2 linked regions of the Cellvibrio sp. PSBB006 genome follow. The protein of the gene in region 2 interacts with the protein of the main gene of each other region in a pairwise test. Links are inferred from orthologs where the notes say so. Each region holds a gene or a part of one and is shown on either strand. Other genes may lie near its edges.

What was found. The genes of interacting proteins can lie anywhere in the genome.
Region 1: the proteins of tusA (region 2) and CBR65_RS05620 interact in binary tests that used the Escherichia coli proteins (3 or more experiments, as listed by UniProt). The link is inferred for Cellvibrio sp. PSBB006 from one-to-one orthologs.

What each region holds. Positions count from the first base shown.
Region 1 is NZ_CP021382.1:1,356,391-1,362,214, forward strand. The notes cover bases 984-3,913. They hold CBR65_RS05620 (IscS subfamily cysteine desulfurase), read right to left. Parts: upstream 3,081-3,913; coding sequence 1,887-3,080; downstream 984-1,886. Other genes in these bases: sufB (Fe-S cluster assembly protein SufB), read right to left, coding at 984-1,729; iscR (Fe-S cluster assembly transcriptional regulator IscR), read right to left, coding at 3,110-3,607; trmJ (tRNA (cytosine(32)/uridine(32)-2'-O)-methyltransferase TrmJ), read right to left, coding at 3,776-3,913. In the rest of the region: Fe-S cluster assembly ATPase SufC, read right to left, coding at 1-238; more of sufB, read right to left, coding at 293-983; more of trmJ, read right to left, coding at 3,914-4,582; CBR65_RS05635 (inositol monophosphatase family protein), read left to right, coding at 4,953-5,756; CBR65_RS05640 (TerC family protein), read right to left, coding at 5,778-5,824. UniProt on the Escherichia coli protein: Master enzyme that delivers sulfur to a number of partners involved in Fe-S cluster assembly, tRNA modification or cofactor biosynthesis. Catalyzes the removal of elemental sulfur from cysteine to produce alanine.
Region 2 is NZ_CP021382.1:109,589-115,377, reverse strand. Bases 1,893-4,787 are described here. They hold tusA (sulfurtransferase TusA), read right to left. Parts: upstream 3,510-4,787; coding sequence 3,276-3,509; downstream 1,893-3,275. Other genes in these bases: rlmM (23S rRNA (cytidine(2498)-2'-O)-methyltransferase RlmM), read right to left, coding at 4,080-4,787; CBR65_RS00550 (hypothetical protein), read left to right, coding at 3,660-4,055; CBR65_RS00560 (hypothetical protein), read left to right, coding at 2,376-3,074; CBR65_RS00565 (4-phosphoerythronate dehydrogenase), read right to left, coding at 1,893-2,118. Also shown: CBR65_RS00570 (ATP-NAD kinase family protein), read right to left, coding at 1-975; more of CBR65_RS00565, read right to left, coding at 997-1,892; more of rlmM, read right to left, coding at 4,788-5,132; CBR65_RS00540 (alpha/beta family hydrolase), read right to left, coding at 5,129-5,782; CBR65_RS00535 (YheU family protein), read right to left, coding at 5,772-5,789. UniProt on the Escherichia coli protein: Sulfur carrier protein involved in sulfur trafficking in the cell. Part of a sulfur-relay system required for 2-thiolation during synthesis of 2-thiouridine of the modified wobble base 5-methylaminomethyl-2-thiouridine (mnm(5)s(2)U) in tRNA.

The DNA.
Region 1 (5,824 bases), 1.2 Mb from region 2 along the record:
AACCTTCGCGCGCACGCTCTTCAGTTTCAAGATCAAATAAATTTTGTCCGTTGAACTCGACGCTGCCGTTAGTAACCTCGTAACCCTGGCGGCCAGACAACACATTACCCAAGGTGCTTTTACCGGAACCATTTGGTCCCATAATGGCATGCACTTCGCCCGGCTTTACCGTTAGACTCAAGCCTTTCAGAATTTCTTTATCTTCAACCCGGGCATGCAAATCGGTGATACGCAACATAAATTCAAATCCACTCATTGTTAAACAGGTTTCGGTATATTGTTGGCTGTGATATCAACCAACCGAACCTTCCAGACTGACTTCAAGTAACTTACCCGCCTCTACCGCAAATTCCATCGGCAACTCTTTGAAGACTTCGCGACAAAAACCATTGACGATCATAGACACCGCTTTTTCTGCATCGAGACCGCGTTGTTGGCACAGGAACAGTTGATCCTCACTGACCTTGGAGGTGGTCGCCTCGTGTTCAATTACCGCTGTGGGATTTTTACTTTCAATGTACGGAAACGTATGTGCGCCACATTTATCGCCAATCAGCAGTGAATCACACTGGGTATAATTGCGCGCACCTTCCGCACCGGGATTCATCCGCACCAAGCCGCGATAAGCATTGGAACTGCGCCCGGCGGAAATACCTTTGGAGATAATAGTCGAGCGGGTGTTTTTACCGATGTGGATCATCTTGGTACCGGTATCCGCCTGCTGAAAATTATTAGTGAGCGCCACCGAATAAAATTCACCTACGCTGTTATCACCACGCAACACACAACTGGGATACTTCCAGGTAATCGCCGAACCGGTTTCCACCTGGGTCCAGGAAATCTTGGCACTGGTGTGGCACACACCGCGCTTGGTCACAAAGTTGTAGATGCCGCCCTTGCCTTCTTCGTTGCCGGGGTACCAATTCTGTACGGTGGAATATTTGATCTCTGCATTATCCAGTGCAACCAGTTCTACCACCGCTGCGTGCAATTGATTTTCATCGCGCATAGGCGCAGTGCAACCTTCCAGATAACTGACATAGGAGCCTTCATCAGCAACAATTAACGTGCGCTCAAACTGCCCGGTATTTTGTTCATTGATACGAAAATATGTCGACAACTCCATGGGACAGCGCACGCCTTTGGGGATGTACACAAAGGAACCGTCAGAAAACACTGCCGAATTCAGTGCAGCGTAGTAGTTGTCTTTTTGCGGCACCACGGAACCGATATATTTCTTGATCAGCTCCGGATATTTCTGCACCGCTTCACTGATAGAACAAAACAACACGCCGGCTTCTTCCAGTTTTTCACGGAAGGTAGTCACCACCGATACCGAATCAAACACCACGTCCATGGCCACACCGGCCAATACTGCTTGTTCGTGCAGCGGGATGCCGAGTTTTTCATAGGTTTTCAATAATTCCGGATCAACTTCGTCCAGGCTTTTCGGTTTATCCGCCATGCTTTTGGGTGCGGAATAGTAAGACACTGCCTGAAAATCAATGGGCGGATAATGTACATGAGCCCATGTGGGTTCTTCCATTTCCTGCCAGGCACGGAAGGCTTTTAATCGCCAATCCAACAGCCATTCCGGTTCATTTTTGCGAGCCGAAATAAAGCGAACAACTTCTTCATTCAGGCCCGGCGGCAGGGTCTCTGAATCAATCGTTGTGTGGAATCCGGCGGCGTATTCGCGCTTGATCAGATGTTCAACTTGTTCAGTCATGACTTCACCTTTGCTCCGGCTTTTCCGGAGTATCTTGAGTCGTCTTTCTGCGACTCACTACGACTAAAAACGGTTACCAATATTCTTGTCATTACCGGTTGTGCTCACCGGCTTTTTTGAATGTCTTTTATTAACTGACCCGTTTGCCAGCAATAATTCAGTGTTTTTGCAAGTGTTTGACGACCTGACGAATGTGCTCAACGGCAAAACTCACCTCTTCTGTTGTTGTGTAACGCCCTAGGCTGAAACGTATTGAGGCATGTGCCAGATCATCGTCCAGACCTATGGCTTTTAAGACATAGCTGGGTGCGATGCTTGCAGAGTTACAGGCGGAGCCAGTCGATACCGCCAGATCGCGCAATGACAGCAATAGCATCTCACCATCGCAACCGGCAAATGCCACATTCAGGTGTCCGCAAGCACGCGCTTCGGGATGACCGTTCAACTTCACCCCCGGTAAGTTGGCAATGCCCTGCCATAATTGATCGCGCAAGGTCGCAATGCGCGCGGGCTCTTCACTTATCTGTGCAGCGGCCAGTTCAGCCGCTTTACCCATACCAACGCATTGATGAGTCGCCAGGGTACCCGAGCGATAACCTCGTTCATGCCCGCCGCCGTGAATCTGTGCGGCGAGCTTGACCGCTGGATCACGCCGTATATAAAGCGCGCCGACGCCTTTGGGGCCATACATCTTGTGGGCCGACAGAGACAGCAAATCTACTGGCTGATCTCGCACATCCAGCGCAAGTTTTCCGGCACTTTGCGCCGCATCCACATGAAACAGGCAGCCATGGGTATGGGTACGGCAGATTGCACCCAACTCAGCGATATCGTTGACTGTGCCCAGCTCATTGTTGACGTGCATGATGCTCACCAGAAAGGTGTCATCGCGTAGCGCGTCACGCAGTGTTGAGCTGTGAATACGACCGTACTCATCCGGTTGCAAACGCGTTACCTGAAAACCTTGCTGCTCCAGCCACTGGGCGGGATCAAGCACAGCTTTGTGCTCAATGGCCGATACAATGATATGGCCACCTTCAGGATGCTCTTCGCGATAACGAGCAGCCGCGCCCTTCAACGCCAGATTGTTGGCTTCGGTTGCCCCACTGGTCCAGACGATCTCGCGGGGGTCGGCATGAAGCAGCGCCGCGACTTGCCCACGAGCATCCTCAACAGCCTCTTCCGCTTGCCAGCCATACACATGGGAGCGAGACGCCGGGTTGGCAAAGTTACCGGTGAGCGTCATACAGGTCATCATCGCCTCCGCCACCTCCGGCGCCACCGGCGTCGTCGCGGCATAGTCCAGATAAATGGGCTTGCGTAACGGGCTGGATTCAGGAATGGGTTTCACGCTCTGACGGCTCAACATCGGCAAATTAATTAGAGAATTTCACTGCATGCAATATGACGCTCGGCATCATATAAGGGTTTAACCTGCTGCAAACGGTCGTCCTGCCGCTGGCGCACCTGCTGGATATCGCCCCGTGCCACCAGATCAGCGAGGGAAATACCATCCAGAAAATGATGGATTTGCACGCTGAGATCCTGCCACAGGTGGTGAGTAAGACAGACTTCGCCATCCTGACAATTGCCTTTGCCTTCACAGCGGGTAGCATCCAGCGACTCACTCACCGCATCGACCACCTGCGCAATAGAAATGTCAGTCGTGCAGCCCACTAGACAGTAACCACCGCCGGGGCCGCGTACACTGCGGACCAATTTGAAACGACGCAATTTGGCAAAAAGTTGCTCCAGGTAAGATAAGGAGATGCCCTGGCGGGCCGAGATATCAGCAAGGCTCACCGGCCCCTGCTCGCTGTGAAGCGCAAGATCCAGCATCGCCGTCACCGCATAGCGGCCTTTGGTCGTCAGTCTCATAGCAGTATCCGCTCATCATCAGGTTGGAGAGCCAACCGCGCTTACCCCTCAAACATGGGGGATTGTTATAAGCTGCGATTTACCCGGTGCAATTAACCGAGCATTTTACTCAAGTATTCCCCATTTTCCAATCTGTATTTGCCTGCGCCGCGTGATAGGAAAAATCAATCACACATCCGACGTCTGCGGATCGTCCACACCATCCGGTTTGGTCTGGTCAAGTTTCTTGTTGGTATAAAAGATGTAATTTTGCATGGATGTCAGCACACCACGCAGGATATTGAGCTCCATTTGATCCAGGCGCACCCGGTTGTACAAGCGACGCAGTCGGGTCATGGTTTGTTTGGGGTTTTCGGGGTCAAGGAACCCGAGCGATACCAGCGTTTCTTCCAGATGCGTGTAGTAGGCATCCAGTGATTCGGCCGTAGCGGGCGGCATATCCCACTGATGCTGCGCCAGGGTTTTACCTTCTGCCACCATCAGGTAAGCCATACGAATTTCGTAACAGACAACCTGGACCGCCGTCGCCAGGTTCAGTGAACTGTATTCCGGGTTGGCTGGGATATGTACGTGGTAATTACATTTATGCAGCTCTTCATTGGTGAGGCCGCGATCCTCGCGCCCGAAGACCACCGCCACCTGATGTTGACCCGCCTCCTGCCACACACTTTCACCGCATTCGCGCGGGTCCAGTAACGGCCAGGGAATCCGCCGCTCGCGCGCACTGGTGCCCACCACCAATCCGCAACCGGCTATCGCTTCATCCAGCGTCTCCACCACCACAGCGTTATCCAGCACATCGGTCGCACCCGCCGAACGCCACACGGCTTTGTCTGATGGAAACTCTTTAGGCTCAACCAGATACAGGTTCTTGAGCCCCATATTCTTCATCGCCCGTGCTGTGCCGCCGATATTGCCGGGATGGGTGGTATTCACCAGGACGATACGGATATTGGAAAAAGGATCGACGGACATGGGCAACTCTCAATAACGGGTGGGTTGGTTAAAGGGCGCGCAGTGTAACAAAAACTGTTGTCGGGCTGTACCGGAGGGTGGGTTGTAGGGTGGGTTTCCGGTAACAGGGCGGGAGACACGCCGTGAATCCGTCCCTGGAGGCTCAACAGCGGCATCCATGCCGCTGATGGTCTCCCGCCCTGTTACCGGAAACCCCTCAAGTAAATCACGCTGTACATTAGAGAGGAAAAGCATACCGCTAATTAACACTGGAGCACGCAAAGAGCGGCTGGTATACTCCGCGCCCTCTGGCGAGAGGCGTCATCCCCGGACGACCTGCGGCCCCTGCTCTTTTACATCTTCCCTCACAACCTTGTTGATTGGTGCTCTCATGGAACCCATGCTGAACATTGCTCTGCGCGCTGCGCGTAAAGCTGCTGAATTGATTGAACGCTCATTTGAACGCGTCGACCTGCTCACCGTTGAAACCAAAAGTCGCAACGACTTTGTTACTGAAGTCGACAAGGCTGCTGAAAAAGAAATTATCTACCACCTGCGTAAAGCCTATCCCGACCATACCATTCGCGGTGAAGAGGGTGGCACCCAACAAGGCAAAAATCCGGATTACGAATGGATCATTGATCCGCTGGATGGCACCACCAATTTTATTCATGGCGTTCCCCATTTCTCGATTTCCATTGCTTGTAAATACAAGGGCCAACTTGAACATGGCGTTGTGCTTGATCCGGTGAAACGTGAAGAATTTACCGCGAGTCGTGGTCGTGGTGCGTCGTTAAATGGACGTCGACTTCGTGTTTCACCACGCCGCACTCTGGAGGGCGCGTTGATCGGCACTGGTATTCCTTTTAGCGGTTATGCATTCGATAACATCTCAGCCTATTTATCTTGCGTGCAGGAAATTGCCGGGCAAACAGCAGGCATTCGTCGTTGCGGTTCCGCCGCGCTGGATCTGGCTTATGTTGCTGCCGGTCGTTTCGACGCGTTTTGGGAAATGAATTTAAACGAGTGGGATATTGCTGCCGGCGTATTGCTGGTAAAAGAAGCCGGTGGTTTGGTCAGCGATTTTAACGGTGGACAAACCTACATGGACACCGGCCATATTGTAGTGGGTTCACCCAAGGTGTTTAAACCAATACTGCAGACGGTGCAAAAACACCTCGGATATCTGAAATAAATCAAACACAGGGTGGCGACATTATTGTTTGGTGTCGCCGCCCTCTCCACCTTTCTTGCTTGGACTGC
Region 2 (5,789 bases):
GACTTGAATATTTTCTTTACCGACACGACGCAAGATATCCGGCGTCAATTGCTGATTACCTCGTCCGATGATGTGACCCTGCCCACCAATGGCAGTGATGATAATGCGCACCTCACCCGTGTGTTGATCCAAAGCATTACTGATATCCTGCGCAGTGACATCGGTCGCCAGAAGCTGTTGGTTGCGCATCAAATCTACGCCCAACAAACTGCCAGCCAGATTGATTTGCTGTAATAGTACCTGCGTGGTTGAACCAGGTCCGACGATATACAAGGTATCATCCACCAGATGTTCAATCACTTCACTTGCCACATCAATTTGTGCCAGCTCATCCACGCGTGCACCGCTATTCTTAACCTGTTGCAAAAATTGCGGTGCCTCCGGCACCAGCAGTGTACCGTAAAATCGTGCACGAACCTGGCCTGCTCGAAAGGCGTCTTCATCAATATCTTTCACATCCTGTTCAACAATCGGAACCCATTTGCCTTCCAATAATAATTGCACAATATGACCTGCACCTTCCGGTGTGATGGCGTAGACACCTGAATGCATCTTCACACCGGAAGGCACGCCCAATACCGCCTGACGTGTACCTACCGCGTCGGCAATATTGCGCGCTGTACCATCACCGCCGGCGAATAAAATCAGATCAACACCTTGTGCCATCAACACACGCGCCGCTTCGCAGGTATCCACTGCCGTGGTGACCTGCGCGGAAGGACTGCCAACAACGGTGTAAGAAAAATCCAGCGCAATAGCACATGATTCGCCCATATCACCGGCATAACAAAATAGGTGGAGTTGCTCGCGCCAAGGCAACAGGACTTGTAAGGCGCGACGCATTCTAGCCATTGCGCGCGGTTCCGCCCCACGATTAAATGCCTCGGCGACGGTAGCTTCACCGTCGCTGCCCTTAAGGCCAACAGTACCGCCAAGTCCGGCATATGGATTGACAATGACACCCAATCGAAACATAGAGAGTTTTTAAATAAGAAGTTACTGACTCTGAAACCCAAGCACATTCAGCCAGGCATCAGCGGCTTGATGGTCAACGCGATAATTGTGGAACTCCCGGCGCATCGGATAATGTTTGCGCAACAGATCGAACCCAATAGCAAAATTGGCAGAACCAGCCAAAGCCTGAGTGGAGAGTTCGCGCAGACGGCGATCATCGGCGGCAATGTCATAGACTTGTGGGATGAGTTGCTTAACTGCATCCCACGGATCAGAAGCAGTCACTACCAAGCGGTTATCGGCTAAAGATTGGACAAGGTCACTGACCGCCTTTTGCGGCTCGACCGAAAGATGGCCACATAGCGCCTGATAGATCATCTCGGTACCCTTGAGCTTACCGTCATAACTGTAACCAGCAATGTGCGGCGTGCCGAGCGCGACGCGCGCCAACAAGGGTTGAGAAATTTCCGGCTCTGGCTCCCACACATCCAACACCACTTGCAAGTCCCTATCGGTGTGAAGGTGTTTCAACAACGCCTGATTATCAATGACCGGGCCGCGACCACAATTCAACAACACCGCGCCCGGTTTGAGCTGTTCCAGTTCCCGCGCGCCAATTAAATGAAAACTGGGGTGAGCGCCGCCCGTGGTCAGCGGGGTATGCATGCTGATGATGTCGCAAGCCAATACCGCTTCGAGGCTCGCCAGATCTTCGTTCTGCTCCGGCGTAAGGAAAGGATCATAGCAATAACACTCAACGCCCTGCGCATGCAGACGGCGGTGCAAAAGCCCTCCCACATTGCCGCAACCGATAATCCCCACCTTGCGTGACAACCAATTGACGTCCAGATGGCATAACGCCGCATAAACGTATTCCACCACAGAGTTGGCATTGCAGCCGGGTGCGCTGGCAAAGCGGACGCCTTGCGCATTCAGGTAATCGGCATCCAGATGATCGACTCCGATGGTGCAGGTGCCCACAAATTTAACCGTGCTATCTGCCAGCAAATCGGCGTTCACCTGCGTAACCGAACGAACTAACAACGCATCTGCATCGGCGACATCTTTCTGCTGCATTTGCCGGCCAGGCAAACGCTGAATATCCCCAAGATCCTGAAAAAACGCTTCAACTAACGGGATATTCTCATCCGCAACTATCTTCATCTGGAGTCTCTAACTAACAAGGAGGGCAAAAAATAATCAGCTTAACGGTTTTGTCGGGTTAGCCGCCGGCAGACTGGAACCCAAGGCCAGGCTTTGGCTCTAACGGAGGCGAGTTAGCTGCAATAACGATTTTTTATATCACGAACTGTTGTGCTTTAGTTCGTTAGCATATACTTTATGTAGTGATGGGTCAGCAAAACCATCATTTCCCGGGAGTCAGCGTTTCGTGCCTCTCGCCTCAGCCAGGGGGTGTTATTATGAAGACCTCAGACACAGGCCACAACATGAATAATGTCGTGGATATCTTCACCGGTAAATCCTTCTCTGCACTCCACGAAGAGCGTTTTATCCGTCTGGCTCCTGAGCTTGACGGGCTCGAAATGCTCTACTCTAACGACACCAGCTCTGACAAACTCTTCAGTCTCAAAATCCTCTGTTGGGGATTACGGGCTAATGGAGAGGTTGTAGGGTTAGTGCCATGGCTAAACGATATAGTGCCCTGCCCTGATATCTGTGATCCCTTGAATGGTCACTGGGAAGGCTACTATGACCAGGGTATCGATGAGGTCTTTTTCGAGGCTCCAATACACAAGATAGTTGAGCTGGAAACAGCGGCCGAGTATTACGAGCTGCAGTGTGAAAATGACGATGATATTGTGCAGGAATTGCCCGATACCATCGGCACTCACGCCGTGTTGGCCAGCCCCGGAAGTAATCGTTTATCACTGGTAGAGGTCGTCAGTTGGCGCCTGCTGAACGATGGCAGCCTCTACGGCATGTTAACCGACCAGACTAAAGTCATCAGCACACCGGTATTGCCGGGTGATGATTGTCTGTACCCGGCACAGACCAGTGAAAACTTCCGTTATTTCTTCCAGCATCAGATCGCTAACAAGATCAAAGCGGAAGACCCGGAAGCCTTGGCTGCAATATCACTGTTGGTTGATGGCGTCTGATTAAAGACTGACCGAAAAACCTCCCTGACTGCCGCATCCTGCGATGCGGCAAGATTTACTTTCCCTTCACTATCTGCATTAAATCCTCGTAGCAGTACTGCTGATCAAACTGCAACCAAGGCATATCTGCTTCACATTTTTTAATACTATTTGTAAAAAATTGTACGAGCGCCCTGACGCTATAACCAAATATTTAAATTTCTAGCGTTTGCAGATGTAATACACATAGTGCTTATCGCGCACTTCCTGCTCCAGCAATTCATGACCCAGAAAATGGCAAAACTTCGGTATATCCCGCGTCGTTGAAGGGTCCGTAGCGATCACTTCAATTACATCGCCTACTGCTGCATCACGCATTGTCTTATGCAACAACATCACTGGCTCCGGGCACAACAAGCCAGACGCATCCAAAAATTTATCGATTTCTCGTTTCATAGTCTCACTTCGTCTATGAACAGGCGGGCAAATCACTTGTCGATTGCTACACTTGGTTTAGGATAATTACACGACATGAGGTTGCGCCAATGCGGATTCGTTGCGTCGGGCCTAGCCAACATACAGACAACCGCCGGGGAACCCTGTTCGATGTCTCGGAACACACACTATATGTATCACCAACCACCCGACATGTTCAGCCGCCAGGTGCTGGAACTTACTTTCCGGTTATTACGCAATAATAACCCGGAGCTTGCTTTTGCTCTGAAAAAAACCATCGATAGCATTCATTTTGCACCACCGGAAGCGACCTTGGGAAGCCACACCGGCGAAATGCATTTGAATACCGATGTTGTCCGCTTACTCGGCGCGGAAACCGTAGGCAAAATCGTTTCCGCTCTAACGGATATCGGCACACATGCTGTGGCAAAAAAAGATCTGCCGCCTCAGCATATTAAAATTCTGCGTGGACTAATTGAAGACTGGGCCGTATTCGCCGAATGGATTTTACAACACGCCACATCAGAAAAAAGCGCATTTCATTGATGGCTTATCGGGTTCATTAAACCATCAATAAATCCGTAAATGTCCGGTCACTTCTTCGCGATCATGGTACAACTGCTTAAACTGGATCTCCAGCTTCAATCCCAAAGCCGCCAGATCATCGCGAATGCGGCGCTCACATTTTTTGACTTCAATGTAGCGTTGCTTCATCGGTAACTTAAGGTTGAAGATAGCTTCGCGACAATAGCCTTTGGTCGCCCACTTACAAATTAAACTGGTAACCCGCGCCGGCTTATCCACAATGTCACATACCAACCAATCCACCGGTTTTTTAGGTTCGTATACAAAACCATCCAACCGCTGATGTTTGACCTGACCGGAATCCATCAGCGCCTGATCCATAGGGCCATTATCCACCGCATCAACAAACATACCGCGCTGAACAAGTTGCCAGGTCCAACCACCAGGTGCAGCTCCCAAGTCCACAGCACGCATACTGTGAGCTAAACGTTCATCCCAATCGGCGGCGGGAATGAAGTGATGCCAGGCCTCTTCCAGTTTCAATGTCGCACGGCTGGGTGCAGATTTTGGTAAACGCAAGCGGGGAATGCCCATGGGCCAGGAAGCGCTGTTATTGAGAGGGCTAACACCCAAGTAGGCCTCTGTTCCACTGATAAATACCAGGTGCAAACGCCATGAACTTTTTTCATCCTGTAATTTTTGTGTGCGCAGTGCTTTGGTGAAGGGCGCGAGAAATTTTTTGCTCAGCGTCGATAATTCTTTCCCTTCGTTAGTATCCACCGTTTCAATCAGCAATTCACGAGCAACAGGCAAATCATGTGCGGCGGATACCAAAGGCGTAACACGATCCGTTACCGGTAAGTTAGTCAACGCTGATCCGCTCACAAACCATTGTCGAATAAAAATTAATTGCCGGAAGCGTACCGTCTGAATCAAATGCTGAGCCGCCGTCGGTTCATGGGTAATAAATAAAACATAGGCGCTACCGTCTTTGGTTTTACTGTAACCATATATGCCCAACTCACCGGCAATATCCGTGATCTCAGCAGCGCACTCTTTTTCGAAACCGGGCCGACAATGCAAAAATAAATGGTTCACACAAGACTCTTTTTAGTGAGAGAACGAATAAATTCAAGCGTCAAATCGGCAGCTTGCTCCCAATGTTGCGATTGGGTGTGCCCGGATTTAACGCGCGGCTTGAAATCATGATCACCATCCGACAGCCACTGTATGTCTATCGTCGCCGACAAAGGATAGCCGCTAACTTCCTGGCTATTCCCCAGAGGGTCATGCTCGCCCTGAACGATCAGGGTCGGGGTAGCTAATCTTTGTAGATGCTCGATACGCAAACGCTCCGGTTTGCCTGGTGGATGAAAGGGATATCCTAAACAAACCAATCCATCCACTTGTAACTCATCAGCGATCATACTGGCCATACGGCCGCCCATTGACTTGCCGCCAATCAGTAATCTACGGCCGGCCGGCAACACTTCACGCTGCTCAGCCGCCACCTGCCGCCAGGATTCCAGCAATACCTCCGTCGTATTCGGCGGACGTTTTTTGCCCGTCACACGCCGTTCGGCCATGTAAGGAAATTCAAACCGAACCACTTCACAATGCCTTGTGCACAGCAATTCACTCATCACACTCATGAAGTTGCTGTCCATAGGCGCACCGGCACCGTGGGCAAATAACAGCGTTGCCAGAGGCGTTTCTGTTGGCGTGTTTCTTAAAATATTATGCGTCATCTGACAA